DNA from 4 places in the Streptomyces araujoniae genome. Region 4 is predicted to be linked to each of the others. Evidence: riboswitches for the same ligand, from Rfam matches in the RefSeq annotation. Region 4 holds a riboswitch; each other region holds the start of a gene.
What was found. A riboswitch is a leader RNA that binds a small molecule or an ion and turns the genes downstream of it on or off. The one in region 4 is predicted to bind cobalamin.

Region 1: another riboswitch for cobalamin. It lies ahead of ACQ9ZG_RS11265 (ABC transporter substrate-binding protein); the one in region 4 lies ahead of ACQ9ZG_RS06085 (cobalamin biosynthesis protein).
Region 2: another riboswitch for cobalamin. It lies ahead of metE (5-methyltetrahydropteroyltriglutamate--homocysteine S-methyltransferase); the one in region 4 lies ahead of ACQ9ZG_RS06085 (cobalamin biosynthesis protein).
Region 3: another riboswitch for cobalamin. It lies ahead of ACQ9ZG_RS23390 (ribonucleoside-diphosphate reductase subunit alpha); the one in region 4 lies ahead of ACQ9ZG_RS06085 (cobalamin biosynthesis protein).

The regions. Positions count from the first base shown of each region.
Region 1 is NZ_CP194070.1:2,658,021-2,665,020, forward strand. It holds gene ACQ9ZG_RS11240 (PLP-dependent cysteine synthase family protein) at 1-52, opposite strand, end outside; gene ACQ9ZG_RS11245 (MoaD/ThiS family protein) at 52-330, opposite strand; gene ACQ9ZG_RS11250 (putative leader peptide) at 454-564, opposite strand; gene ACQ9ZG_RS11255 (ABC transporter ATP-binding protein) at 634-1,431, opposite strand; gene ACQ9ZG_RS11260 (FecCD family ABC transporter permease) at 1,508-2,548, opposite strand; gene ACQ9ZG_RS11265 (ABC transporter substrate-binding protein) at 2,545-3,543, opposite strand; cobalamin riboswitch at 3,584-3,778, opposite strand; gene ACQ9ZG_RS11270 (M67 family metallopeptidase) at 3,809-4,231, opposite strand; gene ACQ9ZG_RS11275 (amino acid permease) at 4,432-5,877, opposite strand; gene ACQ9ZG_RS11280 (DUF2017 domain-containing protein) at 6,212-6,823, opposite strand; gene clpS (ATP-dependent Clp protease adapter ClpS) at 6,893-7,000, opposite strand, start outside.
Region 2 is NZ_CP194070.1:6,691,001-6,698,000, reverse strand. It holds gene ACQ9ZG_RS28560 (pyridoxal phosphate-dependent decarboxylase family protein) at 1-13, opposite strand, end outside; gene metE (5-methyltetrahydropteroyltriglutamate--homocysteine S-methyltransferase) at 229-2,553, opposite strand; cobalamin riboswitch at 2,715-2,931, opposite strand; gene ACQ9ZG_RS28550 (hypothetical protein) at 3,205-3,402, shown strand; gene cobF (precorrin-6A synthase (deacetylating)) at 3,541-4,338, opposite strand; cobalamin riboswitch at 4,524-4,702, shown strand; gene ACQ9ZG_RS28540 (CoA-acylating methylmalonate-semialdehyde dehydrogenase) at 4,930-6,432, shown strand; gene ACQ9ZG_RS28535 (acyl-CoA dehydrogenase family protein) at 6,429-7,000, shown strand, end outside.
Region 3 is NZ_CP194070.1:5,395,237-5,402,236, forward strand. It holds gene ACQ9ZG_RS23380 (ABC transporter ATP-binding protein) at 1-269, opposite strand, end outside; gene ACQ9ZG_RS23385 (ribonucleotide-diphosphate reductase subunit beta) at 452-1,471, opposite strand; gene ACQ9ZG_RS23390 (ribonucleoside-diphosphate reductase subunit alpha) at 1,471-3,885, opposite strand; cobalamin riboswitch at 4,020-4,154, opposite strand; gene ACQ9ZG_RS23395 (GNAT family N-acetyltransferase) at 4,207-4,716, opposite strand; gene ACQ9ZG_RS23400 (hypothetical protein) at 4,716-5,393, opposite strand; gene ACQ9ZG_RS23405 (YbdD/YjiX family protein) at 5,524-5,727, opposite strand; gene ACQ9ZG_RS23410 (carbon starvation CstA family protein) at 5,724-7,000, opposite strand, start outside.
Region 4 is NZ_CP194070.1:1,433,582-1,440,581, forward strand. It holds gene ACQ9ZG_RS06070 (class II aldolase/adducin family protein) at 1-548, opposite strand, end outside; gene ACQ9ZG_RS06075 (inorganic phosphate transporter) at 826-2,094, shown strand; gene ACQ9ZG_RS06080 (hypothetical protein) at 2,107-2,346, shown strand; cobalamin riboswitch at 2,509-2,637, shown strand; gene ACQ9ZG_RS06085 (cobalamin biosynthesis protein) at 2,875-3,900, shown strand; gene ACQ9ZG_RS06090 (cobyric acid synthase) at 3,959-5,866, shown strand; gene ACQ9ZG_RS06095 (putative cobaltochelatase) at 5,863-7,000, shown strand, end outside.

The DNA.
Region 1 (7,000 bases), 1.2 Mb from region 4:
GGCGGACGAGGGGGGTGTTCCCCACGGCCGCCAGCGGGGAGTCGTACCGCATCAGCGCATGCCGCCGGCGACGGCCGGGAGGATGGTGACATTGTCGCCGTCGCTGAGCTTGGTGGAGATGCCGTCCAGGAAGCGGACGTCCTCGTCGTTGAGGTAGACGTTGACGAAGCGGCGCAGCTGCTCGCCGTCGACGATGCGCTCACGGATGCCGTTGTGGCGGCTGTCCAGGTCGGCGAAGAGGTCGGCGAGGGTGTCCCCGTTGCCTTCGACGGCCTTGGCGCCGTCGGTGTAGGTGCGGAGGATGGTCGGGATGCGGACCTCGATGGCCATGGCGTGGGCTCCTGTCGAAAGCGGGAGGTGGCGTGGGGCGCGCGTTTCTTCCCCCGCGCGGGGGGTGGGGCGTGGTGCGTGGGACTCGCGCGGGCCCGGCCCGTCAGGCCGTGCGGCTCGCGGTCAGGCTGCGGGCGGGGGACAGATCGCGCTCTTGAGCCTGCACAGGTCGACGTGCAGCCGCGCGACGAGCAGCGTGCCCGGCGTCCTGTTGCTCACGTCATGGGGAACCATGCGGGCATCGTATCGATTCCCGGCCGGGAAACCCGAGTGTGATCCCACATCGTGGATGGTTGGCGCCCATCATGCGGACAGGACTGGGCGGCCGGGTCCCTCCGGGAGGTAGACGACGGTGGGGGCGCCGGTCTTCGGATGGGTGCTGACCTCGGCGGCGACGCCGTACACCTCGCCCAGCAGCTCCGCCGTCAGCACCTCCTCAGGGGTGCCGGAGGCGACGACCCGGCCGTCCTTGAGGACGTAGAGGCGGTCGCAGTAGTACGCGGCGAGGTTGAGGTCGTGCAGGGCCAGCAGGTTGGTGGTGCCCAGGCCCCGGACCAGGGAGAGGATCTCCAGCTGGTAGCGGATGTCCAGGTGGTTGGTGGGCTCGTCCAGGACGACGAGCGCGGGCTGCTGGACCAGGGCGCGGGCGACCAGGGCCCGTTGGCGTTCGCCGCCGGAGAGCGAGGCGAACGTACGGGGTTCGAGCGCGGCGATCCCGACCCGTTCCAGGGCGTCGGTGACCAGGGCGGTGTCGGCGGCGCTGTCCGCCTCCCAGAACCGCTTGTGCGGGGCGCGGCCCATGGCGACGACCTGGCCGACGGTCAGTTCGAAGCCGGCGTGGCTCTCCTGCGGGACGGTGGCGATGCGGCGGGCGCGGGACTTCACGGGGAGGGTGGCGAGGTCGTCGCCGTCCAGGAGGACCCGGCCGTGGGTGGGGCGCAGGGTGCCGTAGACGCAGCGCAGGAGTGTGGTCTTGCCGCTGCCGTTGGGGCCGACCAGGCCGACCGTCTCGCCGTCGGCGGCGATGAGGTCGACCGCGTCGACGAGGTGGCGGCCCTCGCCGGTCCCGTACGAGAGGGCCTCGGTGCGCAGGGTGGTCACGGGCGGGCTCCCTCGGGCGTGCGGACAGTCGTCGTGCGGGCGCGGCCCCCGTCCTCGGGGGCGGATCGTACGGTGCTCATGCCGGCGCCCCTTCCGGCCGGCGCCGCAGCATCCACAGGAAGAACGGGCCGCCGGTGAGCGCGGTGAGCACACCGACCGGGATGTCCTGCGGGGCGGCCAGGGTGCGGGCGGCCAGGTCCGCGAGGACCAGGAACACCGCCCCGCCGAGCGCGGCCACCGGCAGCAGCGCCCGGTGCGAGGCGCCCACCGCCATCCGGGCCATGTGCGGGACCATCAGCCCGACGAAGCCGATCGCCCCGCTGTACGCCACCAGCGCCCCGGTCATGAGCGAGGCGAGGACGAAGACGGCGGCCCGGAAGCGGGCGGTGTCCAGGCCCAGCACGGTCGCGCCCTCCTCCCCCACCAGGAGCAGGTCGAGCGGGCGGGCCAGGGTGAGGAGGACGGCCGTACCGGCGATCAGGGTGATCGTCGGGAGCGCGAGCATGTCCCAGCGGGCCGCGCCGAGGCCGCCGAGGGTCCAGTAGAGGACTTCCTGGAGGTGGTCGGCGCGGGCGGAGGTGACCAGGATCAGGCTGGTGAGGGCGGAGAGGATGTAGGAGACGGCGACCCCGGCGAGGACGAGCCGGTTGGTGGTGAGGCCGCCTCCGCCGCGCGCCAGGGTGTAGACGAGCAGCAGGGAGAGCAGCGCGCCGGCGAACGCGGCGGCCGGGATGGTCACGGTGGTGGCGAGGGAGGCGCCGATACCGAGGACGATCACCAGGACCGCGCCGGTGGAGGCCCCGGAGGAGACGCCGAGGAGGAACGGGTCGGCCAGCTGGTTCCGTACGAGGGCCTGGAGGACCGTGCCGATGACGGCGAGTCCGGCGCCGACGACGATGCCGAGCAGGACCCGGGGCAGCCGCACGTCCAGGACGATCGTGCGGAACGGGCTCGCCTCCGCCCGCCCGGTCAGGATGTCGATCACCTGGCCGGGCGGGATGCGGACGGAGCCGAGGGCGAGGGCGGCGACCACGGCGGCTGCGAGGAGGGCGGCGAGGGCGCCGACGACCAGGGTGTAGCGGAGCAGCCGCCGCGGTGCGGGGGTGCGGCAGGTCACGGGGTGGTGGCCGCCGGGTGGAGCTGGGCCGCGAGCTTCTCGACGGCGGCGGGGACGCGGACGCCGAGGACCGCGTCGGAGAGCGGCATCACCGCGAAGCGCTTGTTCTTGATGGCCGGGACGTCCGCGAGGGCCGGGTCGGTGAGGAGGCGCTTCTTCTTCTGTTCGACGGTGGTGGAGCCGTAGTCGTAGATCACGATCGCCTCGGGCTTGCGGGCGACGACGTTCTCCCAGGAGGCGTCCCCGAAGGACTTGTCGAGGTCGGCGAAGATGTTGGTGCCGCCGGCGCGCTTGATCAGCTCGTTGCCGATGCCCTTGCCGCCCGCGGTGAACGCGGTCTTGTCGCCGCTGTCGTAGACGAAGACGGGGAGGGCCTTGAGGTCCTTGAGCTTCTCGGCCGTGGCGGCGTTGTCGGCCTTGGCCCGCTTGATCCAGGCCTCGGCGCGGTCGCTGACGCCGAAGGTGCGGCCGACCTCGCGGATCTCTCCGTAGAGGGTCTCCATCGGGGTGTCGGCCTCGGCGCAGCTCTCGGTGTTGAGCCGGGTCTCGATGCCGGCCTTCTTCAGCGCCTCGCGGCCGCGCCCGTCGCCCGCGGCGAACGCGCTGGCGTAGCCGCCGTAGACGAAGTCGGGGTCGGCGGCGAGGACCTGCTCGTAGGAGGGGTACTCCTTGGCGATGACCGGGACGGAGGCGTAGTCCTCGGCGTACTTCGGCAGCACCTTGTCGTCGAGGTAGGCGGTGCCGACGAGGGACTTGGTGAGGCCCAGCTCCAGCATGATCTCGGTGACGTGCTGGTTCATGGTGACCACGCGCTTCGGCGCGGCCTTGTACGTGGTGGTGACACCGCAGTTGGTGACGGTGTACGGGAAGCCGTCGCTCTTCTCCGCGGCCTCGGGCCCGCCCTTGGCGTCGGGGCTCTCCGAGGAGGAGCAGGCGGTGAGGGCGAGCGGGAGCAGCACGGCGGCGGCTATGAGCGCGGGGGTGCGCCGGGACATGGCGGGGCCTCTCCGGGGGATTTCCGCGTCCCCTGGTCGATGCGGGAGAAGGCGGCGGGCCAGTTCCTGGCTTCCGGGCCGCCCTCCCGCGCGGAGTCGTCCACCGGGGAGTCGTCCGTACGGGAGGGGGCCCGGTCACAGTGGCGGGACCGTGCCGGATTCGCACCGGCTTCCTGGTTCCTGCTGCCTTGTGTTCGGGTCTGGGGTGCAGTGTGCCAGACGGATCCGGAGGGTCGGCGGGGCCCCCGGGGAGGAGCGTCGCGGCTCAGTACGCCTCGACGACCTGCACGTCTTCCTCGGTGATCTCGCCGTCCACGATGCGGTACGAGCGGAACTGGAAGGGGCCCGAGCCGTCGGTGTCGGCGGTGGAGACCAGGACGTAGTGGGCGCCGGGCTCGTTGGCGTACGTCACGTCGGTGCGGGAGGGGTAGGCCTCGGTCGCGGTGTGCGAGTGGTAGATGATCACGGGCTCCTCGTCGCGGTCGTCCATCTCGCGGTAGAGCTTGAGGAGGTCGCCGGAGTCGAACTCGTAGAACGTGGGCGAGCGGGCGGCGTTGAGCATGGGGACGAAGCGCTCGGGGCGCCCGGTCCCGGCCGGGCCCGCCACCACACCGCACGCCTCGTCGGGGTGGTCGGCGCGGGCGTGGGCGACGATCTGGTCGTGGAGCGCCTGGGTGATGGTCAGCATGGCAAGAGGATAGGCATGCGGCCCTCTCCGTACCGGTGGGTGGTACGGGGAGGGCCGCATGGTGGACGCCGGGGCCGTGGGGGGAGCTGAGCGGCCGGGACGCCCTGGGGAGGAGGGCCGGTCCAGGGCCCGTGGTCGACGGGCCCGCCCTCGGGTTCGGTGCTCGACGCGAGCGGGTGGGGTGCTCGCCGGAGCCTGGGTCAGCGCTTGGCGAAGGCGGTGTTCTCCGGGTCGCGCGACTTGAGCACCAGGTAGGAGACGCCCAGGAGGAGCGCCCAGAGCGGGGCGCAGTAGAGCGAGATCCGGGCGTCCTGGTCGATCGCCATCATGACGATGACCATGCCGATGAAGGCGAGCGCGAACCAGCTGGTGTACGGGGCTCCCGGGGCCTTGAACGAGGAGTGCGGGAGCACGCCCCGGTCGGCCATGCGGCGGTAGCGGATCTGGCTGAACAGGATCATGATCCAGGCCCACATGCCGGAGATGGTGGCGAAGGAGACGACGTAGTTGAACGCCTCGCCCGGCCACTGGTAGTTGATCCAGACGCCGACGAGCATCAGGGCGGCGGAGAAGGTGGTCCCGGTGAGCGGCAGGCCGTTCTTCGTGAGCTTGGTGAAGGCGCGCGGGCCCTGTCCGTTCATGGCCAGGTCGCGGAGCATGCGGCCGGTGGAGTACATGCCGGAGTTGCAGGAGGAGAGCGCCGCGGTCAGGACGACGAAGTTGACGATGGCGGCGCCGATGCCGAGCCCCATCTCCTCGAAGGCCTTCACGAACGGCGAGACGCCCGGCTTGAAGGTGGACCACGGCACGACCGACAGGATCATGATCAGGGCGCCGACGTAGAAGACGGCGATGCGCCACGGCACGGTGTTGATGGCCTTGGGCAGCACGGTCCTGGGGTCCTTGGACTCGCCCGCGGTGACGCCGACGAGTTCCACGGCGAGGAAGGCGAACATGACGATCTGGAGCGTCATCAGCATGCCGCCGATGCCGTTGGGGAAGAACCCGCCGTCGTTCCAGAGGTTGGAGACGGTCGCGGTGTCGCCCGCGTCGGAGAAGCCGATGGTCAGGACGCCGGCGCAGATGAGGATCATGCCGACGATGGCGGTGACCTTGACCATGGAGAACCAGAACTCCAGCTCACCGAAGAGCTTCACGGAGATCAGGTTGGCACCGTACAGAATGACGGTGAAGACGAGCGCGGAGAGCCACTGGGGAATGTCCCACCAGTACGTCATATAGGTGGCGGCGGCGGTGACTTCGGTGATTCCGGTGACGACCCAGAACAGCCAGTAGGTCCAGCCGGTGACGAATCCGAAGAAGGGGCCGATGAATTCGCGCGCGTACTCCGAGAAGGAGCCGGAGACCGGGCGGTACATGAGCAGTTCGCCCAGCGCCCGCATGATGAAGAAGATGACCAGCCCCGCGAGGCAGTAGGCCAGGATGAGGCTGGGTCCGGCCCGGTCGATCGCTTTGCCCGCGCCGAGGAAGAGCCCGGTGCCGATGGCTCCGCCGATGGCGATCATCTGGATCTGACGGGCGCCCAGACCTCGCTGGTACCCCTCGCCACCGGTCTCCGCCGCCGCGGCGCCCGCGCCGGGCTTTCCGCTGTCGGCCTGTCCCTCGTCGACCTGTGCCGATGTCATGTGTGGTGCGCCTTTCTCCACGCCGATCCGCGCCCTCAAGGCCGCGGATCAGGTCCTGATCCCCCCGGATATGGATGGAGTGCCACCGGCGTTCGGCCGGCTTGTGGCGACCCCCGGGAACAGGGGTGGCGTCCCCGGGCGATCGTGAAGATTTATCACGGCCGTCACAGGACACCATGGGACATTCTGTGGCGCACCCCACAGATAAAAGCGGACAAGAAACCCCATCCATCAGGAAAGGCGCTTATGTCTTGGGGCGATCATTACCCGGATCTGAGCGTCCGTTGAGCGAACGGAGTGGGCGCGGGCCGGCGCGGGACGGGGGCGGCGCCGATTACGGCATCTGGGTCTCGACGAGCGTTTCCTGGAGCGCGCCGAGCCAGAGATAGGCCATCACCATGGGCTTGCGCGGGTCGCTGTCGGGGAGCCGGTAGAGCGAACCGCTCTCACCCTCGTCCTCGTCGGAGACCTCCAGCCGGGTGCCGATGGTGAGGCGCAGGTCGTTGAGCGCGCCGAGCCAGGCGCGGCACTCCAGGGCGGTGAGGGTGAGCACGGCCGCGCCGTCCCCGGCGGGCGAGAGGGCGTCCAGCGTCCGCACGACGGCGAGGGCGTCCTCGCGCTTGCGGGTGCGCAGGTCCATCTCGGTGAAGCGGCGGAACTCGGCGGACAGCTCGCGCAGCTCCTCCTCGCCCGCGCCCTCGGGGGCGGACCCGTCGGGGCCGCCGTACGCGTCGGGGAAGAGCCGGGCCAGGGCCGGGTCGGAGGGCGGCTTGCTGGGCCCCTCGGCGAAGAGCGCGGCGAGCGGGTCCTCGCCCTCGGCGGGGGTGTCGCCCGGACCGATCAGTTCGAGCAGCTGCACGGCGAGGGAGCGCAGGATCGAGATCTCGACCTCGTCGAGCGCGACGGCCGCGCCGCCGCCCGGGGTGGCCTCGAAATGGCCGGCCATGGATTCTCCGATGGTGGGACGGACGGGGCAGGGAGGCCGGGGCGGCGGTCGCGGCCCCGGGGCCGGGGGCTAGTTGCGGTCCTGGGTGAGGGTGGCCCACAGCCCGTAACCGTGCATGGCCTGGACGTCGCGCTCCATCTCCTCGCGGCTCCCGCTGGAGACGACGGCGCGGCCCTT
Region 2 (7,000 bases), 5.3 Mb from region 4:
GAGCACGCTCCATGGCGCAGTCCTTCGATCGACGTGCAAGATCCACCATCGGGATTCGCCGGTTAGGCTAACCTAACTCTCCCCTCGGGGGAGAACGCACTCCGGCCACCCGGCCCGACCGCCCGGTCTTCCGAACGAGCCTGCCCCCGACCGGAGTCGGGGGCAGCGGGTGTCACGTGGGGTGTCCCGGTGCGGAGGCGGCGGTGGCCGCTCCCGCACCGGGACGGATCACGCCGCGTCGGTGGGCAGCTCCGCGCGGATCTCCCGCGCGGCGGCGACCAGGTTCTCCAGGGAGGCCCGGGTCTCGGGCCAGCCGCGGGTCTTCAGGCCGCAGTCGGGGTTCACCCACAGCCGCTCGGCCGGGATGGCCTCAAGTCCCTTGCGCAGCAGGGCCGCCGCCTCCTCGGTGCTCGGGATGCGCGGGGAGTGGATGTCGTAGACGCCGGGTCCGGCCTCGCGCGGATAGCCGTGGGCGGCCAGTTCGCGGGCGACCTGCATGTGCGAACGGGCGGCCTCCAGGCTGATGACGTCGGCGTCGAGGTCGTCGATGGCCTGGACGATGTCACCGAACTCGGCGTAGCACATGTGGGTGTGGATCTGGGTGTCCGGACGCACCCCGGAGGTGGCGAGGCGGAAGGACTCCGTCGCCCACTCCAGGTACGCGGCGTGCTCGGCAGCGCGCAGGGGCAGCGTCTCGCGCAGGGCGGGCTCGTCGACCTGGATCACCGAAGTCCCGTTCGCCTCCAGGTCGTTCACCTCGTCGCGCAGGGCGAGCGCCACCTGGCGGGCGGTCTCGCCGAGCGGCTGGTCGTCGCGGACGAAGGACCAGGCGAGCATGGTGACCGGTCCGGTCAGCATGCCCTTGACCGGGCGCTCGGTGAGCGACTGCGCGTACGCCGTCCAGCGCACGGTCATCGGCTCGGGGCGCGAGATGTCCCCGGCGAGGACCGGCGGGCGGACGTAGCGGGTGCCGTACGACTGGACCCAGCCGTGCTGGGTGGCGAGGTAGCCGGTGAGCTGCTCCGCGAAGTACTGCACCATGTCGTTGCGTTCGGGCTCGCCGTGGACCAGGACGTCGATCCCGGCCTTCTCCTGGAAGGAGAGGACCTCGCGGATCTCGTCCTTGATCCGCTCCTCGTACCCGGCCCCGTCGATCCGGCCGGCCCTCAGGTCGGCGCGGGCGGTGCGGAGTTCGGTGGTCTGCGGGAAGGAGCCGATGGTGGTGGTGGGCAGCAGCGGCAGCCCGAGGTGGGCGCGCTGGGCCACGGTCCGCTCGGCGTACGGCTGGGAGCGGCGGCCGTCGGCATCGGTGACGGCCGCCGTACGGGCCCGGACGGCGGGGTCGCGGGTGATGGGGGCGTCGGCGCGGGAGGCCAGGTCGGCGCGGTTGGCGGCGAGTTCGGCGGCGATGGCCTCGGTGCCTTGGGAGAGCCCCCTGGCCAGGGTGACGATCTCGGCGGTCTTCTGCCGGGCGAAGGCCAGCCAGCGCAGCACCTGCGGGTCGATGTCCCGCTCGGCCGACGCGTCCAGCGGGACGTGCAGGAGGGAGGAGGAGGCGGAGACGTCGACCTGGTCCGCGAGGCCCAGGAGCGTGCCGAGGGTGGCGAGCGACTTCTCGTAGTCGTTGATCCAGATGTTGCGGCCGTTGACGACGCCCGCGACGAGCCGCTTGCCGGGCAGTCCGCCGGCCGCCGCGAGGTCGTCGAGGTTGGCGGCGCCGGACTCGGTGAAGTCCAGCGCGATCCCCTCGACCGGGGACTTGGCCAGGACGGGCAGGGCCTCGCCGAGCCGGCCGAAGTAGGAGGCGACCAGCAGCTTCGGCCGGTCGGCCAGTGAGCCCAGCTCGCGGTAGGCGCGGGCGGTGGCGTTCAGCTCGGCCGGGGTGCGGTCCTGGACGAGGGCGGGCTCGTCCAGCTGCACCCACTCGGCGCCGGCGGCCCGCAGGTCCGCGAGGACCTCGGCGTACACGGGCAGCAGCCTATCCAGCAGGGTCAGCGGCTCGAAGCCGGCGGCGACTCCGGGGGCCGCCTTGGCGAGCAGCAGGTAGGTGACGGGGCCGACCAGGACCGGGCGCGGGGTGTGGCCGAGCGCCAGGGCCTCCTTGAACTCCTCGACCTGCTTGGCGGAGTCGGCGGTGAACACCGTGTCCGGCCCCAACTCGGGGACCAGGTAGTGGTAGTTGGTGTCGAACCACTTGGTCATCTCCAGCGGCGCCACGTCCTGGGTGCCGCGGGCCATGGCGAAGTAGCCGTCGAGGGCGTCCGCGTCGACCGCAGCGCGGTGCCGCTCGGGGACAGCGCCGACCATGACACTGGTGTCCAGGACGTGGTCGTAGTACGAGAAATCACCGGTCGGCACTTCGTGGACGCCGGCCTCGGCGAGCTGCTGCCAGGTGCCCCGGCGCAGTTCGGCGGCGGTCTGCCGGAGGGCGCCCGCGTCGACGCGGCCCTTCCAGTAGCCCTCGACGGCCTTCTTCAGTTCACGGTTCTGACCCTGGCGGGGGTAGCCGTACACGGTGGCCCGTGCTGCCGCGGCTGCGGGCTTCGCTGTCACGTGACTCTCCTTCGCGAGCGTGTCTCCAGCTGTTCCCGGGACGGAACGCGGACGCGAAGGGGTGACGGACCGGGCGGAAACGCGACACGCTGACCGTGTCCGTCCACCCGACGGTTACGCCGACCCGCCCACGAGGTCACCGGGAACTCCGCACACGAACGGTCGCGTGCGGGCAACGGGCAGGTCTTCGGACTCGCGGGCACGTCTGCCGGGGGCAGACACCTAGTGGCCGTCGCTTCCCAGACCCGTCCGGGTCCAGTGCGTATGACGGCGGTCGTTCCCGCTCACCGCTGCGGGGCAGTCCCGGATTCCCACCGGGTTCCCTCTTACGACGCTCCCGTCCGGCTGACGGGGCGAACCAGCTGCACCGGTCACCCTAAGCGGACGACCGCCGGGCGCACACCGTTGTTCACACTTCGGACAGTGAAATGAGACACGGGCCACGCAGGGAGGGCGCCCGGCGGCTTCGGACGGCCCGGATTCCGCTCCCCTTCGCCCGTTCGCTGACTTCCGGTCAGCTCGTGGTGGCACGGTGACACAGATGTAACCGAATGGCGTAGGCGAGCCGGAACCACTGAGCGTCACAGGCCGTTCTTCTTGCCAATACACGGCCGCCGACCCGCGGCGGCGAGGAGAGAAGGGGAGCGCTGCATGAAGAAGACAGTCGGCTGGGCCCAGGACGGCGACGGCTGGACGATCACGGTGAACGGCACGCAGTACCGGGCCGTGGAGCGCGCCACCGACGGGCGCGTGGACAACTATCTGGTGCGGGGCAACGAGCTGAGTGCCGAGTGCCCGAGCCTCGGCCACGGGCTCGGCCTGATCCGGGCGCACGAGTCCCGGAGCTGACCCGGCAGGGCCCGACGACGAGGTGCGGCGCCGCCGCCCGCGCCTCGCACGGCCCGCCACCCCTTGTCCGGGCCCCCGCTCACGGGCCGGGGCCCATCAGCGGCCGACACCGCCTCGGATACGGGCGGCTTCACCGCCTCAGGCGCCGCCCGACGCGCCCGGCCCCTGACGCAGCAGGTACGTGTCCATGATCCAGCCGTGCCGTTCGCGGGCCTCGGCGCGCACGCGGCTGATCCGGTCCGCGACCTCGTCGAGCGGGCCGGAGACCAGGAGTTCGTCCGGGGTGCCGATGTAGGCGCCCCAGTAGATCCACAGCCCCCGGCCCGTCAGATGGGTGAAGCTCTCGTGGCCGTCGAGCATCACCACGATGTCGCCGTCGTCGTCCGGGAACCCCTCCGCGAGCCGCCTGCCGGGGGTGATGCGGATCGGGCGGCCCACCTGGTTCAGGGACGTACGGTGGCGGGCGGCGAGGGCGGAGACGCTGCTGATGCCGGGGATCACCTCATGCCCGAACTCCACCGTCCCCCGGTCCCGGATGTCTTCCAGGATCGCCAGGGTGCTGTCGTACAGGGACGGGTCGCCCCAGACCAGGAAGGCCCCGCACTCCCCCGGTGCCAGCTCCTCGGCGATCAGGCGCTCGCAGATGTCGGCGCGGCGGTGGCGCCAGTCGTGGACCGCCGAGGTGTAGCGCCCCCGGTCGTCCTGGGTGCGGTCCCGCCAGGGGTCCTCGGCCTCGACGACCCGGTAGGGGCCGGTGAGGTGTTCGGCCAGGATGTCCCGTCGCAGCCGGGTGAGGGACTCCTTCTCGCGGCCCTTGCCGAGCACGAAGAAGACCTGCGCCCGGCGCATCGCCTTGATCGCGGCGAGCGTCAGGTGGTCGGGGTCACCGGCGCCCATGCCGATGACGAGGATGTGGCGTGGTGGTGCGTCGCTCATGTCGGCCGATCATGCCAGGGCGGGCCGCCGGCCCGGGCAGGGGGCGGGGCGGCCGTCGGCACCGACCGGCGCGGGCAGGACCCGGCCCGGGGCGAGGGCGCGTCCGTGTCGGAGCGAGGCGGGGTGGACTTACTAGGACGTCCAACTATATGTTCGTGAGCAGAGAGGCGACCGGCATCGTGCCGGGCGCCTCGAAGGCCCGTGGTGTCAGGGAAGCCGGTGCGATTCCGGCGCGGTCCCGCCACTGTGACCGGGGAGTCCGTCCTCGCAGGACACGCCACTGACGGCGAACCAGCCGTCGGGAAGGCACGAGGGCGCGCGCTGATCCGGGAGTCAGGATACCGGCCACGGGAATAGTTCCGTGTTTCCACGAGGATGGAGCAGACACGCATGGCACCGGTCCGCACCCACGGCCCCGCGGGCACGTCCCGGCGAGCGGTTCTCCCCGCCCCCTGACGGCCCCGCCCTTCGCGTCCCCCCTGGCGGCAGCCCTTCCGCGCCCCCGTGCACCCGACCGGTGCGCGGGCCGGTGGCAGCCGTGCGCCATCCCCGGATCTCTCCTGACGATCTCACCGACGAGAGCAGGTTTCCATGGTCCGCGAACTCACCCATTTCATCGGCGGCAAGCACACGCCCGGCACCTCGGGCACGTACGGCGATGTCTACGACCCCAACACCGGGCAGGTGCAGGCCCGGGTGCCGCTGGCCGGCCGGTCCGAGACCGAGGCCGCCATCGCCGATGCCGCCGAGGCCCAGCGGGAGTGGGGCGAGTGGAACCCGCAGCGCCGCGCCCGCGTGCTGCTGCGCTTCCTCCAGCTCGTGGAGAAGGAGAAGGACTCCCTGGCCCGGCTGCTCTCCTCCGAGCACGGCAAGACCGTGGCCGACGCGCACGGCGACATCGCGCGCGGTCTGGACGTGGTGGAGTTCGCGGCCGGTGTCCCGCATCTGCTGAAGGGCGAGTTCACCGACAACGCGGGCGCCGGGATCGATGTGCACTCGCTGCGCCGGCCGCTCGGCGTGGTCGCGGGCATCACCCCGTTCAACTTCCCGGCGATGATCCCGCTCTGGAAGGCCGCGCCCGCCCTGGCCTGCGGCAACGCCTTCATCCTCAAGCCCTCGGAGCGCGACCCCTCGGTACCGCTGCGGCTGGCCGAACTCTTCCTGGAGGCCGGGCTTCCGCCGGGGGTCCTGAACGTCGTCAACGGCGGCAAGGAGGCCGTGGACACCCTGCTGGAGGACCCGCGCGTCAAGGCGCTCGGCTTCGTCGGCTCGACGCCGATCGCCGCGCACATCTACGCGACGGCCGCCGCCCACGGGAAGCGGGCGCAGTGCTTCGGCGGGGCCAAGAACCACATGATCGTGATGCCGGACGCCGATCTGGACCAGGCGGTGGACGCGCTGATCGGGGCCGGGTACGGCTCGGCGGGCGAGCGGTGCATGGCGATCTCGGTGGCCGTGCCGGTCGGTGAGGCCACCGCCGACGCGCTGGTCGCCAGGCTCACCGAGCGGATCGGCGAGCTGCGGATCGGCCGCTCGGACGACCCGGACGCCGACTTCGGGCCGCTGGTGGGCCGCGACGCGGTGGACCGGGTGCGGGGCTATGTCGACCTCGGTGTCGAGGAGGGCGCCGAACTGGTCGTGGACGGAAGGGACTTCACCCTCGGGGGCCACGAGGACGGGTTCTTCGCGGGCGCCTCGCTCTTCGACCGGGTCACCCCGGACATGCGGATCTACCAGGAGGAGATCTTCGGGCCCGTGCTCTGTGTGGTCCGCGCGGCGGACTACGAGGAGGCGCTGCGGCTGCCCTCGGAGCACGCGTACGGCAACGGCGTCGCCCTCTTCACCCGCGACGGCGACATCGCACGCGACTTCACCCGCCGGGTCGACACCGGCATGGTCGGCGTGAACGTGCCGATCCCGGTGCCGGTGGCCTACCACACGTTCGGCGGCTGGAAGCGGTCCGGCTTCGGGGACCTGAACCAGCACGGTCCGGACGCCATCCGCTTCTACACCCGTACCAAGACCGTCACTTCGCGCTGGCCCGCCTCCGGGATCCGGGACGGTGCGAGCTTCACGATTCCGACCATGGGATGACCGCTGTGACCACCCTGCTCAGCGACGACCAGCTCGCGGTCGTCGAGACCACACTCGACTTCGCCCAGGAGCACCTGGCCCCGCACGCGGTGGCCTGGGACCAGGAGAAGCACTTCCCCGTCGACGTCCTGCGGAAGGCGGCGGACCTCGGGCTCGGAGGCGTGTACGTACGGGAGGAGGTGGGCGGCTCCGGGCTGTCCCGCTCCGACGGGGTCCTCGTCTTCGAGGCCCTGGCCACCGGCTGCCCGTCGGTCGCCGGATATCTCTCGATCCACAACATGGTCGCCTGGATGGTCGACCGGTACGGCACCGAGGCGCAGCACGCCCGGTATCTGCCGGAGCTGTGCACCATGGAGCAGTTGGGCAGTTACTGCCTGACCGAGCCGGGCGCGGGCTCCGACGCGGCGGCGCTGCGCACCCGCGCCGAGCGCGACGGCGACCACTACGTCCTGACGGGGACGAAGCAGTTCATCTCCGGGGCGGGTGCCGCGCACCTCTACATCGTGCTGGCCCGCACGGGTGACGGCGGTCCCGGCGGGATCTCCGCGTTCCTCGTCGAACGGGACGA
Region 3 (7,000 bases), 4.0 Mb from region 4:
CGCCAGGGCGTGGCACCGGCGACCGTGACCGTGCCGGAGGTGGGGACGAGGATGCCGGTGAGCATCTTGATGGTGGTGGACTTCCCCGCGCCGTTGGGGCCGAGATAGCCGACCATCTCGCCCCGCTCGACCGTGAAGTCGACGCCGTCGACCGCGCGCTTCACGGTCCGCTCACGGGTCAGGAGCGTGCGGATGCCGGCGAAGGCGCCCTCCTGCCGTTTGGGCCGACTGAACTCCTTGACGAGGTCTGCCACTTCGATGACGGGCATGTACGCCTCTCTGAGCGAGCTGGGCCCGGTCGGGCGTGATCGATCTGAGAGTGTGCACGCCAAGGCTTGGTCCAGTCCAAGTGTTTTCTCCGTTCGGCCGGTTCTCGTCATGCCGTCAGGGGACGCGGAAGGCCCCACCGTGCTCCGCGGCACGGTGGGGCCTTTCAGGTTCTGGAACGGGCCTAGAAGTCGTCGTCGAACCCGACCGAGCCCTCCACCGCCACCTGGTAGGCGGACGGGCGGCGCTCGAAGAAGTTCGTCAGCTCCTGGACGCCCTGCAGCTCCATGAAGGAGAACGGGTTCTCCGAGCCGTACACCGTCGGGAAGCCCAGGCGGGCCAGCCGCTGGTCGGCGACGCACTCCAGGTACTGGCGCATCGACTCGGTGTTCATGCCCGGCAGACCCTCGCCGCACAGGTCGCGGCCGAACTGCAGCTCCGCCTCGACGGCCTCCTTCAGCATGTCGGTGACCTGCTGCTGGAGCGCGTCGTCGAAGAGCTCGGGCTCCTCCTTGCGGACGGTGTCCACGACCTCGAAGGCGAAGTTCATGTGCATCGTCTCGTCACGGAAGACCCAGTTGGTGCCCGTGGCGAGGCCGTGCAGCAGGCCGCGCGAGCGGAACCAGTAGACGTACGCGAAGGCGCCGTAGAAGAACAGCCCCTCGATGCACGCCGCGAAGCAGATCAGGTTCAGCAGGAAGCGACGGCGGTCGGCCTTCGTCTCCAGGCGGTCGATCGTCTCGACCGAGTCCATCCACTTGAAGCAGAACTGCGCCTTCTCGCGGATGGAGGGGATCTCCTCGACCGCGTCGAACGCCGCCGCCCGGTCGTCCGGGTCGGGCAGGTAGGTGTCCAGCAGCGTCAGATAGAACTGGACGTGCACGGCCTCCTCGAAGAGCTGCCGCGACAGGTACAGCCGCGCCTCGGGGGAGTTGATGTGCTTGTACAGCGTCAGCACGAGGTTGTTGGAGACGATCGAGTCGCCGGTCGCGAAGAACGCCACCAGCCGGCCGATCATGTGCTGCTCACCCGGCGACAGCTTGGCGAGGTCGGCCACGTCCGAGTGGAGGTCGACCTCCTCCACGGTCCAGGTGTTCTTGATCGCGTCCCGGTAGCGCTCGTAGAAGTCCGGGTACCGCATGGGACGCAGGGTCAGCTCGAATCCCGGGTCGAGCAGGTTCTTCTCGTTGTTCGTGGTGCTCATTACTGGCAGGCCTCGCAGGACTCGGGGTTTTCGAGGGAGCAGGCGATGGCGTCCGCGTCGGGAGCCGTCGCCTGCTGTACGGGAATGGGGGCGGCGGCCGCCGCCTGGCCGGACGCGGCACGGGCGATCCGGGTCGCCGGGCGCGAGCGGAGGTAGTACGTCGTCTTCAGCCCCTGCTTCCAGGCGTACGCGTACATCGAGGAGAGCTTGCCGATCGTCGGCGTCTCCAGGAACAGGTTGAGCGACTGGCTCTGGTCGAGGAACGGCGTACGGGCCGCCGCCATGTCGATCAGACCGCGCTGCGGGATCTCCCACGCCGTGCGGTACAGCGCCCGCACGTCCTCGGGGATCCAGGCGAAGCCCTGGACCGAGCCGCTGGCCTCGCGCAGCGCCTCACGGGTGCGGGCGTCCCACACGCCGAGCTTCTTCAGCTCGTCCACCAGGTAGGCGTTCACCTGGAGGAACTCGCCGCTGAGCGTCTCGCGCTTGAACAGGTTGGAGACCTGCGGCTCGATGCACTCGTACACACCGGCGATCGAGGCGATCGTCGCGGTCGGCGCGATGGCGAGCAGCAGCGAGTTGCGCATGCCGGTCTTCGCGACCCGGGCGCGCAGGGCGTCCCAGCGCTCCGGCCAGTTCAGCTCGGTGTCGTAGTGGTCGGGGTGGAGCACACCGCGCGCGGCACGCGTCTCCGACCACGCGGGCAGCGGGCCCGAGCGCTCGGCCAGGTCGCAGGAGGCCTCGTACGCCGCGAGCATGATGCGCTCGGCGATCTGCGTGGAGAGGGCGCGGGCCCGCGGGGAGTCGAACGGCAGGCGCAGCTGGAAGAAGACGTCCTGGAGGCCCATGGCGCCCAGGCCGACCGGCCGCCAGCGGGAGTTGGAGTTCCCGGCCTGCTCGGTCGGGTAGAAGTTGATGTCGACGACCCGGTCGAGGAAGGTCACGGCCGTACGGACGGTGGCGTCCAGGCGCTCCCAGTCGATCGAGCCGTTGGCCACGAACGCGCCCAGGTTGACCGAGCCCAGGTTGCAGACGGCCGTCTCGCCGTCGTTGGTGACCTCCAGGATCTCCGTGCACAGGTTCGAGGAGTGCACGACCCGGCCCGGCTCGGCGGTCTGGTTCGCGGTCCGGTTGGAGGCGTCCTTGAACGTCATCCACCCCTGGCCGGTCTGGGCGAGGGTCCGCATCATCCGGCCGTACAGCTCACGCGCCGGCATCGTCTTGCGGGCCAGGCCCTTGGCCTCGGCCGCGCGGTAGGCCGCGTCGAACTCGTCGCCCCACAGGTCGACCAGCTCGGGCACGTCGGCGGGGGAGAACAGCGACCACTCGGTGTCCGCGTCGACGCGGCGCATGAACTCGTCCGGGATCCAGTGCGCCAGGTTGAGGTTGTGCGTACGCCGCTGGTCCTCACCCGTGTTGTCGCGCAGCTCCAGGAACTCCTCGATGTCCGCGTGCCAGGTCTCCAGGTAGACCGCCGCCGCGCCCTTGCGCCGGCCGCCCTGGTTCACCGCCGCCACGGAGGCGTCCAGCGTCTTGAGGAACGGCACGATGCCGTTGGAGTGCCCGTTGGTGCCCCGGATCAGCGAACCCCGGGCGCGGATACGGGAGTAGGAGAGGCCGATGCCGCCCGCGTGCTTCGACAGACGCGCCACCTGGTGGTAGCGGTCGTAGATCGAGTCCAGCTCGTCCTTGGGGGAGTCCAGCAGATAGCAGGAGGACATCTGCGGGTGCCGGGTGCCGGAGTTGAAGAGCGTGGGGGAGGAGGGGAGGTAGTCCAGTTTGCTCATCAGCCCGTAGAGCGCGGCGACCTCGTCCAGCGCGCGCACCGACTCGTCCTCGGCGAGGCCCGCGGCCACGCGCAGCATGAAGTGCTGCGGGGTCTCGATGACCTGACGGGTGAGCGGGTGGCGCAGCAGGTAACGGCTGTGCAGCGTACGGAGGCCGAAGTAGCCGAAGCGGTCGTCCGCGCCCTCGGCCAGCGTCCGCTCCACCAGCGCGTCCAGCGCCTCGGCGTGCAGCTCCACGAAGGCGGCGGTGCGGTCCGCGATCAGGCCCTCGCGGTGGCCGACGGCGACCGAGGCGGAGAAGGACGTGGCGCCCTGGCTCGCGGCCTCCTCGGCGATCGTCCGGGTCAGCAGCCGGGCGGCGAGCCTGGAGTACGCCGGGTCCTCGGAGATCAGGCCCGCCGCCGCCTCGGTGGCCAGCGTGCGCAACTCGGCCTCGTCGGAGCGGGCGTTGCGCCCGCGGAGCGCGGAGGCGGCGACCCGTCCGGGGTCGGTGTCGGGCAGATCGACGGTGAGGTCGGTCAGGGTCCGCAGCAGGGCGGTCCCGGGTCCGTCGGTCGTGCCTTCTCCGGACGCGGTGGAGGCAGCGGATTCGGTGGCTGAAACCGGATCGGCGGGCGCGATGGTCACTGGGCTTTCCCTCGCTCGGCTGGGGGCCGGCGGCGAGCGGGGAAACCGGGCAGCACGATGCCTGACAAGGCAGCACTGCTACGGCGTCCACCGGCCCATCCGCGAGGCCCGGACGTCTACCGTCCGGTTCGGGCGAGCCGGACGTACTGTCGACAGGTCTTCGGACTTCGGGTGTGCAAAAGCACACTGATCACACCGTTGCGGGACAGTTCCGGATTCGCACCGGATTCCCCTGCGGCGACAGCGAGGTCGAGCATACATGTGGGGGCCGCCAGATGATGCGGCCCCCACATGTTGTGTCGCGTTGATTGCTTGCGCCCTTCAGGAGGCCGTCTCCAGCTCCAGCCGGAAGGTCATGAGGCGCAGGCCAGGAACCGGCTCCCAGTCCCGCTCAGGGGTCCGCAGAAAGCCGAGCCGACGGTAGATCCTATGGGCCGGGAGCATGGCCGGCTGCGTCGACAGCACCAGCCCCCGGACGCCCTCGGCGGACCGGGCCCGCTCGACGCACGCCCGGACGAGCGCCTCTCCCACGCCCCGTCCCCGCCCGGCGCGGGCCACGGCGAGCATCCGGAACTCGGCCTCGTCCGGACCGGAGATATCGCGCCACGGAGTGCCGGGAGCGGCATACGTCACACCCCCGACCACCACCCCGTCCGCGTCGAGCGCCACGAGCACCTCGGCCTCGGCCGCCCGCTGTGCCACCGCCCGCAGTTTGAGGAGGTAGGGGTCCGCCGGGCCGTCCAGCAGACCGTCGCCGAGGTAGGCCTCGGCGATGATCTCGCCGAGTACGGCGTACTCGGCGGGCTCCGCCACCCTGATCGTCAGATCCATCAGCCGCTCGCTCCCACCTCGTTGTCCGGGGCACCGTCGCCCACCGGCGGCAGGTCGCCGCGCTCGACGGGCCGTTGTCCAAAGCCGCCCCCGGCGGGCGGCAGCACCCGGTCCAGCTCGTGGTCGTCGGCGCGGTGGGCGGCCCGCGCCGCCGACCGCAGCGTCGCCCGGTCCACCCTCTCGCGCGCCCCGCTCACCGTGATCACGAGCCCGCCCCGCTCCCGGGCGTACGCGTGGTCCGACTCCGTGGCCCGGTACCAGTGTTCGCCGTCCCGCTCGCACGTCTCCGGGGGCTCCGTGCCGCCGGCGGGCGCGGCGGCACCCGTGCACTCCGCCACGGCGTGCGGGCGGCGTTCCACCGACAGCTGGAACAGACCGCCGTCCGGCGCGGTGTAGGAGCTGCCGAACCCGTCGTCACCGAGCACCCCGACCGACTGGCGCGCCAGGGCGTAGCCCGCGGCCCCGGTCACCCAGACATGGTCCGTGACGAGCTGCGCCGCGCCCGCCCGCGCCTCCAGCTCCGCCCGGTCGGGCACCGGTCCGGCCGAAGGGCTCCGCTCCGCCGCCGGCTCCGAACCGGGCGCCGGCGCGGTGCCGCAGCCCGTGACCGCCGCCAGTGCCAGGGCCGCGGCCAGGAGGAGGGGGCGGAGCCGGGGCCGCCGGATGTGCGATGCCATGGGCACATCCTTTCGTACGGTCGGGGCTCCGCGCACCGGGGGACCGAACGGCGGACGGGCTCGCCCGGGGCGCGAAAAGGGGCCGCCGCGCCCCGGAAGGGGTGCGGCGGCCCCGATCGGCCGACAGGGGTCAGCAGCAGCGGAAGCCCTCGCGGGGGTCCGCCTCGCGGGCGTCCGTACGGCTGCGCTCGAAGGCGCGGCGGCTCATCACCGGCGCGTCCGGATCGTGTGACCTGGCGTGCGCCACATAGCGGTCGTACGCGGCCTCGCCGGTCAGCTCGCGGACGTAGAAACGGATCCGCCCCGCCACCCGCCGGACGTCTGCGACGGTCATGTCCGGCTCCCCGTCCCGGCCGGCTCCTTGCGCAGGCCGCCCTCGGGGCCGACTCCGGCCTCCGCCAGTTCGGCCTTCTCCTCCTTGGTGGCGAAGAGCGAGGCCGGGGCGACGAACTTCGACTGCACGAACGGCGTTTCGTGGAGCTTGACGGTCTCCGGGTCGCGGATGGCCTTGTAGCAGACCCGGCCGGCGTCCACGAGGACGACGATGATGAGGAGGGCGAAGAGCGCGCAGAGCACCCCGTCGACGGTGGAGTTGGTGACGATGGTCCGCATGTCGTCCATGGACTTGGCGGGGGCCAGCACCTCGCCCGCGTCGATGCCCGCCTGGTACTTGTCGCGCTGGGCGAAGAAGCCGACCTTCACGTCCGGGGAGAAGATCTTCTGCCAGCTCGCGGTGAGGGTGACCGCCACGTCCCAGGCGAGCGGTACGGCGGTGACCCAGGCCCACTTCAGGCGGCCGGACTTCACCAGCAGGGTGGTGCAGACGGCGAGCGCGACGGCGGCCAGCAACTGGTTGGCGATGCCGAAGAGCGGGAAGAGCTGGTTGATGCCGCCCAGCGGGTCGTGTACGCCGACCCAGAGGAAGTAGCCCCAGCCGCCGACCACGACGGCGCTGGCGAACCAGACGCCCGGCTTCCAGCTGACCTCGCGGAACGGCTTGTAGGCGTTGCCCAGCATGTCCTGGAGCATGAAGCGCCCGACCCGGGTTCCGGCGTCGACGGTGGTGAGGATGAAGAGCGCCTCGAACATGATCGCGAAGTGGTACCAGAACGCCTTCATCGCCGTTCCGCCGATCACCGCGGAGAAGATCTCCGCCATGCCGAGCGCGAAGGTGGGGGCGCCACCGGTCCGGGAGAGCAGGCTGGCTTCCTCGACGTCCTTGGCGGCCTGGGCCAGGGCGTCCGGGGTGATGGTGAAGCCGAAGTTGGCGACGGCCTCGGAGGCGGACTGGACGCTGTCACCGATCACACCGACGGGTGCGTTGATGGCGAAGTACAGCCCCGGGTCGATGATGCAGGCCGCGATCATCGCCATGATCGCCACGAACGACTCGACCAGCATGGCGCCGTAGCCGATCACCCGGATCTGCGTCTCCTTCTGGACCATCTTCGGCGTGGTGCCGGAGGAGACCAGGGAGTGGAAGCCGGAGAGGGCGCCGCAGGCGATGGTGATGAAGACGAACGGGAACATCGAACCGGCGAAGACCGGGCCCGAGCCGCTGGAGGCGAAGTCGGTGACCGCGGGCATCTTCAGGGTCGGCAGCGCGA
Region 4 (7,000 bases):
CAGAGCCACTCCAGCTGGGCGGTGCGCTCGTAGGCCTGGTCGAGAGTGGTTCCGTAGGTGACGGTGCCGTGGTTGGCGAGCAGGCAGCCGGTGCGGCCGCGGAGGGCGGTGAGCATGGCGTCGGCCAGCTCCGGGGTGCCGTAGCGGGCGTAGGCGGCGGTACGGACGGGGCCGCCGAGGACGGCGGCCGCGTAGTGCACGAGCGGCACCTCGGTGACGAGCGTGGAGACGGCGGTGGCGTGCACGGCGTGGGTGTGGACCACGGCGGCCGCGTCGGTCTCCCGGTAGACCGTGAGGTGGAGGGGGAGTTCGCTGGTCGGCCGGAGCCTCCCGAGGACCTGGCGGCCGTCGAGGCCGACGCCGACCGCGTCGCGCGGTCCGAGCCGGTCGTAGGGCACCCCGCTGGGGGTCACCAGGACCAGGTCCCCGACCCGGGCGGAGACATTGCCCGAGGTGCCGACGACCAGCCCGTCGGCGGCGCTGCGGCGGGCGGTCTCGACCACCTTCCGCCAGGCCCGGGCGACGGATTCCGGCTGCTGCTCGCTCATGGGGCGAGCGTAGGGGTGACGGCCCGGAAGCGGAACGTGATCCCCCACGTGACGGGGATCTCTTCCGGGCCCGGGACCGTCCGTCAAAGTCTTCGCCAACGAGGGGTAAAGGGCAGCCCAGGCGGTGCCCCAGGGACCCTGCACAGCCCCTCGCGCACACAAACGGAACCGGCGCACTCCGCTTGGGGACACCACAGCGCCCCGCCCAGTTCATCTTCCGTTCACTCAGGTTGCCTACGGTCCACGAGCCACTGACGTCGAACGATTGCCTGGGTAAATGGAACACATCACGCTGCTGCTTGCGATTGTGGTCGTAACAGCTCTCGTGTTCGATTTCACGAACGGTTTCCACGACACCGCCAACGCGATGGCGACCACCATCTCGACCGGCGCGATGAAGCCCAAGACAGCGGTGGCCATGTCCGCCGTTCTCAACCTGATCGGCGCGTTCCTGTCGGTGGAGGTCGCCAAGACGATCTCCGGCGGGATCGTCAACGAAGACGGCATCAGAACAGAGGTCATCTTCGCGGCGCTCGTCGGCGCCATCCTGTGGAATCTCTTCACCTGGCTGCTGGGCCTTCCGTCCAGCTCCTCCCACGCCCTGTTCGGCGGTCTGATCGGCGCCGCCGTGATGTCGGCCGGCTGGTCCTCGATCAACGGCGGCACCGTCGTCACCAAGGTGCTGCTGCCCGCGATCGCCGCCCCGCTGGTCGCCGGGATCGCCGCGATGCTGGCCACCCGGCTCACGTACCGGATCAACCGGAACGTCACCGACCCGAACCAGCAGAAGTCCACCGCCAAGGGCTACCGGGCCGGGCAGATCGCCTCCGCCGGTCTCGTCTCGCTCGCCCACGGCACCAACGACGCCCAGAAGACGATGGGCATCATCACGCTGGCGCTGGTCACCAGCGGTGTCCTGGCCCCCGGCTCCAACCCGCCCATGTGGGTCATCGTCTCGGCCGGTGTCGCCATCGCGCTCGGCACCTACCTCGGTGGCTGGCGCATCATCCGCACCATGGGCAAGGGCCTCACCGACCTCCAGCCGCCGCAGGGCTTCGCCGCCCAGACCAGCGCGGCCACGGTCATCCTGGCCTCCTCGCACCTCGGCTTCTCGCTCTCCACCACGCAGTCCTGCTCCGGCGCCGTCATGGGCGCGGGCCTCGGCCGCAAGGGCGGGGTGGTCCGCTGGTCCACCGCCACCCGGATGTTCGTCGCCTGGGGTCTGACGCTCCCGGCCGCCGCCCTGGTCGGCGCCGGTGCCGAGTTCCTCACCAAGCAGGGCCCCTGGGGCATCGCCGTCACGGCGGTCATCCTGGTCGGCGGCTCCTTCGCCATCTGGCTGGCCTCGCGCCGCGAGCCGGTCGACCACACCAACGTCAACGACACCGACGACACGACGGCGGACGAGCCGCAGGGCGTCGTCACCACCGCCATGGCCGCGGTCGCCCCGCCGCCCACCGCCGGTGCGGTCTCCGAGCTCTCGACCACCATCCCGGCCCCGGCCGGGGCGCCCGACGACACGCCCCGCCCCGCGGCCACGGTGTAAGGACAGATCCGCATGAAAATCGACTGGGCAGCTCTCGCCTCCGTCTTCGGTGTCAGTCTCGTCGTCACCGTCGCACTGGTCGGCGTCTTCACCCTGGGCATCGTCGCCCTCTCCAAGCTGTCGGCCCCGGCCGACAGCGACACCCCCGCCGCCTCCGGCGGTACGGCAGCGCTGGCGCGCACCGGCGCGTACGCCGCCTTCGCGGCGTGCGTGGCGGCGGTCGCGTACGGCATCTATCTGATCGTCGCCTGACCCGCGCCGACGCACTCCATCGGGCCGGACACACCACCGTGTGTCCGGCCCGATGCGCGTCCGCGTGTGCGTCTGCGCACACCGGGCCTCCGCAGGTCAACAGCAAGTTGACGGCCGTTCTCGCAGCGTGGTGGACTGCCTGGGCCATTACGGCGACAGGAGAGGAAGCCGGTGCGAATCCGGCGCGGTCCCGCCACTGTCACCGGGGAGCACTCCCCCACACCGGAGTCACGGCCCGCCGCGCGCGGGCTGGAAGGCCGGGGGACGTGCGGATCCGGGAGCCAGGAGACTCTCGTCGCCGGACACGTCGAACCAGGGCGCGGACCCTGAGTTAAGGACCTGACGCCATGCCTGGCCGCCGAGCGCCGCAGCCGCCGTTGCCGCTGTTCCCGTACGTGCCGTCGTTCCCGCACGTGCCGCTGTTCCCGTACGCCGGAACCTCCCGCCCCGCGACGGCCTGACCCCGTGCGTGCCGATCGCGCTCCTCTGCGCGCCGATCGCCTTCCCGTACGCGCCGGCCGCGCTCCTCTGCGTGCCGGGCGCGTCTTCGCGTACGGCGCCACCGCCGGGCTCGTCGCCGACGCCCTGCTCGGTGACCCCCGCCGGGGGCACCCCGTCGCCGGTTTCGGGCGGGTGGCCGCGCGCGTGGAGTCGCTGCTGTGGCGGGACGACCGGGGCCGGGGCGCGCTGCACACCCTCGTCTGCGCCGGAGGCGCCGTGGGGGCCGCCGCGCTGACCGCCCGTGCCGTACGGGGGCGCCCCGCGCTCGCCGTCGCGCTGACCGCCGCCACCACCTGGTCGGTCGTCGGCGGTACGTCGCTGGGCCGGGAGGCCCGCGCCATCGGGGGCGCGCTGGCCGCCGGGGACCTGGAGGTGGCCCGGGAGCGGCTGCCGCATCTGTGCGGGCGCGACCCGCAGGCCCTGGACGGCCCGGGGATCGCCCGCGCGGTCGTGGAGTCGGTCGCGGAGAACACCTCGGACGCCGTCGTGGGCGCGCTGGTGTGGGGCGCGATCGGCGGGGTCCCCGGGCTCGTCGGCTTCCGGGCCGCGAACACGCTGGACGCGATGGTCGGCCACAAGTCGCCCCGCTACCGCCGCTACGGCTGGGCCTCGGCCCGCCTGGACGACGTGGTGGGCTGGCCCGGCGCCCGGCTGACCGCCGCGCTGGCCGTGGTGGCCGGCGGGCGGCCCGCGGAGGCCGTACGCGCCTGGCAGGCGGACGCGCACCGCCATCCGAGCCCGAACGCGGGCCCGGTGGAGGCGGCGTTCGCGGGGGCGCTCGGCGTACGGCTGGGCGGCACGCTCGCGTACGCCGGGCGCGTGGAGCACCGGCCGGTGCTGAACGGGGCGTCCGGGCGGGAGGTCCGGGGCAGCGACATCGAGCGGGCCGTCGGGCTCTCGCGGCGGGTGGGCGCGCTGGCCCTGGGGGTCTGTGTAGCGGGCCGGCTGGTGGCCGGGCACCTGGTCGCGAACCGGTCGGCCGCAGGGCGTTCGGGGGCAGGACCTTCGACCGCAGGGCTTTCGGTCGGGGCACGGAAGCGGGGGCGGGGATGACCGGCGTGGGCGCGAGCGGTACGGCATCGAGCGGTGCGGTACGGGAACGGGGGCGGGCATGAGCGGCGGCGGGCTGCTGGTCGCGGGGACGACCTCCGACGCGGGCAAGAGCGTCGTCACGGCGGGCATCTGCCGCTGGCTGGTGCGCCGGGGCGTGAAGGTCGCGCCGTTCAAGGCGCAGAACATGTCCCTCAACTCCTTCGTCACCCGCGAGGGCGCCGAGATCGGGCGCGCCCAGGCCATGCAGGCCCAGGCCGCCCGGGTGGAGCCGACGGCGCTGATGAACCCGGTGCTCCTGAAGCCGGGCAGCGACCGTTCCAGCCAGGTCGTCCTGATGGGCAGGCCGGTCGGCGAGATGAGCGCCCGGGGGTATCACGGGGGCCGTCAGGAGGCCCTGCTCGGGACGGTCACGGACTGCCTGGAGCAGCTGCGGTCCACGTACGACGCGGTGATCTGCGAGGGCGCCGGGTCACCGGCCGAGATCAACCTCCGGCGCACCGACATCGTGAACATGGGCATCGCGCGGGCCGCCCGCTTCCCCGTGCTGGTCGTCGGGGACATCGACCGGGGCGGGGTCTTCGCCTCGTTCTTCGGGACGACGGCCCTGCTGAGCGCGGAGGACCAGTCGCTGGTCGCGGGCTATCTGGTGAACAAGTTCCGGGGCGACGTCTCGCTGCTGGAGCCGGGGCTGGACATGCTGTACGGGCTGACCGGGCGGCGTACGTACGGGGTGCTGCCGTACGCCCACGGGCTCGGCATCGACGAGGAGGACGGGCTGCGGGTCTCCCTGCGGGGTGCGGTGCGCGAGTCGGTCGTGGCGCCGCCGCACGGGGAGGACGTGCTGCGGGTCGCGGTCTGCGCGGTGCCGCTGATGTCCAACTTCACGGACGTGGACGCGCTGGCCGCCGAACCGGGCGTCGTCGTGCGGTTCGTGGACCGGGCCGAGGAGCTGGCCGACGCGGACCTGGTCGTCGTGCCCGGCACGCGCGGCACGGTGAAGGCGCTGGCCTGGCTGCGTGAGCGCGGGCTCGCGGAGGCGCTGGTGCGGCGGGCGGCCGAGGGGCGTCCGGTGCTGGGGATCTGCGGCGGGTTCCAGGTGCTCGGTGAGCGCATCGAGGACGAGGTGGAGTCGCGGGCCGGGGTCGTGGACGGGCTGGGACTCCTTCCCGTACGCGTCCGCTTCGACCGGGCCAAGACGCTGGCGCGGCCGGTGGGTTCGGCGCTCGGTGAGGTGGTGGAGGGGTACGAGATCCACCACGGGGTGGCCGATGTACGGGGCGGGGAACCGTTCCTGGACGGCTGCCGGGTCGGGGCGGTGTGGGGCACGCACTGGCACGGGTCGCTGGAGAGCGATGCGTTCCGGCGGCGGTTCCTGGAGGAGGTGGCCCGGGCCGCCGGGCGGCGGTTCGTACCGGCGCCGGACACCTGTTTCGGGGTGCTGCGGGAGGAGCAGTTGGACCGGCTCGGGGATCTGGTGGAGGAGCACGCGGACACGGACGCGTTGTGGCGGCTGATCGAGGGGGGCGCGCCGCGCGGGTTGCCGTTCGTGCCGCCGGGGGCCCCTTCGGGGCCGGGGGACGTGGGTGCGGGTGCGGGTGCGGGTGCGGGTGCGCCGGAGAGCCGGGGCACTGCCCCGGACCCCGCTCCTCAATCGCCGGAGGGGCTTGAAAATCCCGGGTCCGCCCCGGCAAAGGGCCAGGGGGTTGAAAATCCCGGGTCTGCCGGGTTAAAGGGCCAGGGGCTTGAGAATCGCGGGTCCGCCGCGTCAAGGGGCCAGGGGGTTGAAAATCCCAGGTCCACGGCGTCAAGGGACCAGGAGCTTGAGAATCCCGGGTCCGCCGCGTCAAGGGACCAGGGGGTTGAGAATGCCGGGTCCGCCGCGTCAAAGGGCCCGGAGCTTGAGAATGCCGGGTCCGCCGGGCTCGGGCAGGAAGCTGAACAGCATGTCGACGAGGAGGCCTTGTGAGTACGCCCTATCCGTTCACCGCGATCGTCGGGCAGGACGACCTGCGGCTCGGGCTGTTGCTGAACGCCGTCAGTCCGGCCGTCGGCGGCGTGCTCGTGCGGGGTGAGAAGGGGACCGCCAAGTCCACCGCCGTGCGGGCGCTGGCCGCGCTGATGCCCGAGGTCGCCGTCGTACCGGGGTGCCGGTTCTCCTGCGACCCGGTCTCGCCCGACCCGGCGTGTCCCGACGGGCCGCACGCGGAGGCGGCCGGAGTGGCACGGGCCGCGCGGACCGTGGAGCTGCCCGTGGGCGCGTCCGAGGACCGGCTCGTGGGGGCGCTGGACATCGAGCGGGCGCTCTCGGAGGGCGTGAAGGCGTTCGAGCCGGGGCTGCTGGCCGACGCGCACCGGGGGATCCTGTACGTCGACGAGGTCAACCTCCTCCACGACCACCTGGTGGACCTGCTGCTGGACGCGGCGGCCATGGGTGCCTCGTACGTCGAGCGCGAGGGCGTCTCCGTACGGCATGCGGCACGGTTCCTGCTGGTCGGCACGATGAACCCGGAAGAGGGCGAGCTGCGGCCGCAGTTGCTGGACCGGTTCGGGCTGACCGTGGAGGTCTCCGCCTCCCGGGACACCGACGAGCGGGTGGAGGTCGTACGGCGCCGGCTCGCGTACGACGACGATCCCGAGGGGTTCGCCGCGCGCTGGGCCGAGGAGGAGGGCGCCCTGCGCGAGCGGATCGCGGGCGCGCGGGCCCTGCTGCCCCGGGTCGTGCTCGGTGACGGCGTGCTGCGGCAGATCGCGGCCACCTGCGCCGCGTTCGAGGTGGACGGGATGCGGGCCGACATCGTGATGGCCCGGACCGCGACCGCGCTCGCCGCCTGGGCCGGGCGCGAGGAGGTCACCGCCGACGACGTACGGCAGGCCGCCCTGCTGGCCCTCCCCCACCGGCGGCGCCGCAACCCGTTCGACGCACCGGGCCTCGACGAGGACAAGCTCGACCGGACGCTGGACGAGGCCGGTCCGCAGGAGAACCACGACGACGACGATCCCGACCCCGGTCCCGATGGCGGCGGTGACGGCGGCGGAGGCGGTGGCGTTCCGCCGCAGGCCGACGGGGAGGACCGGACTCCGCCCCAGGGCTCCGAGGGCG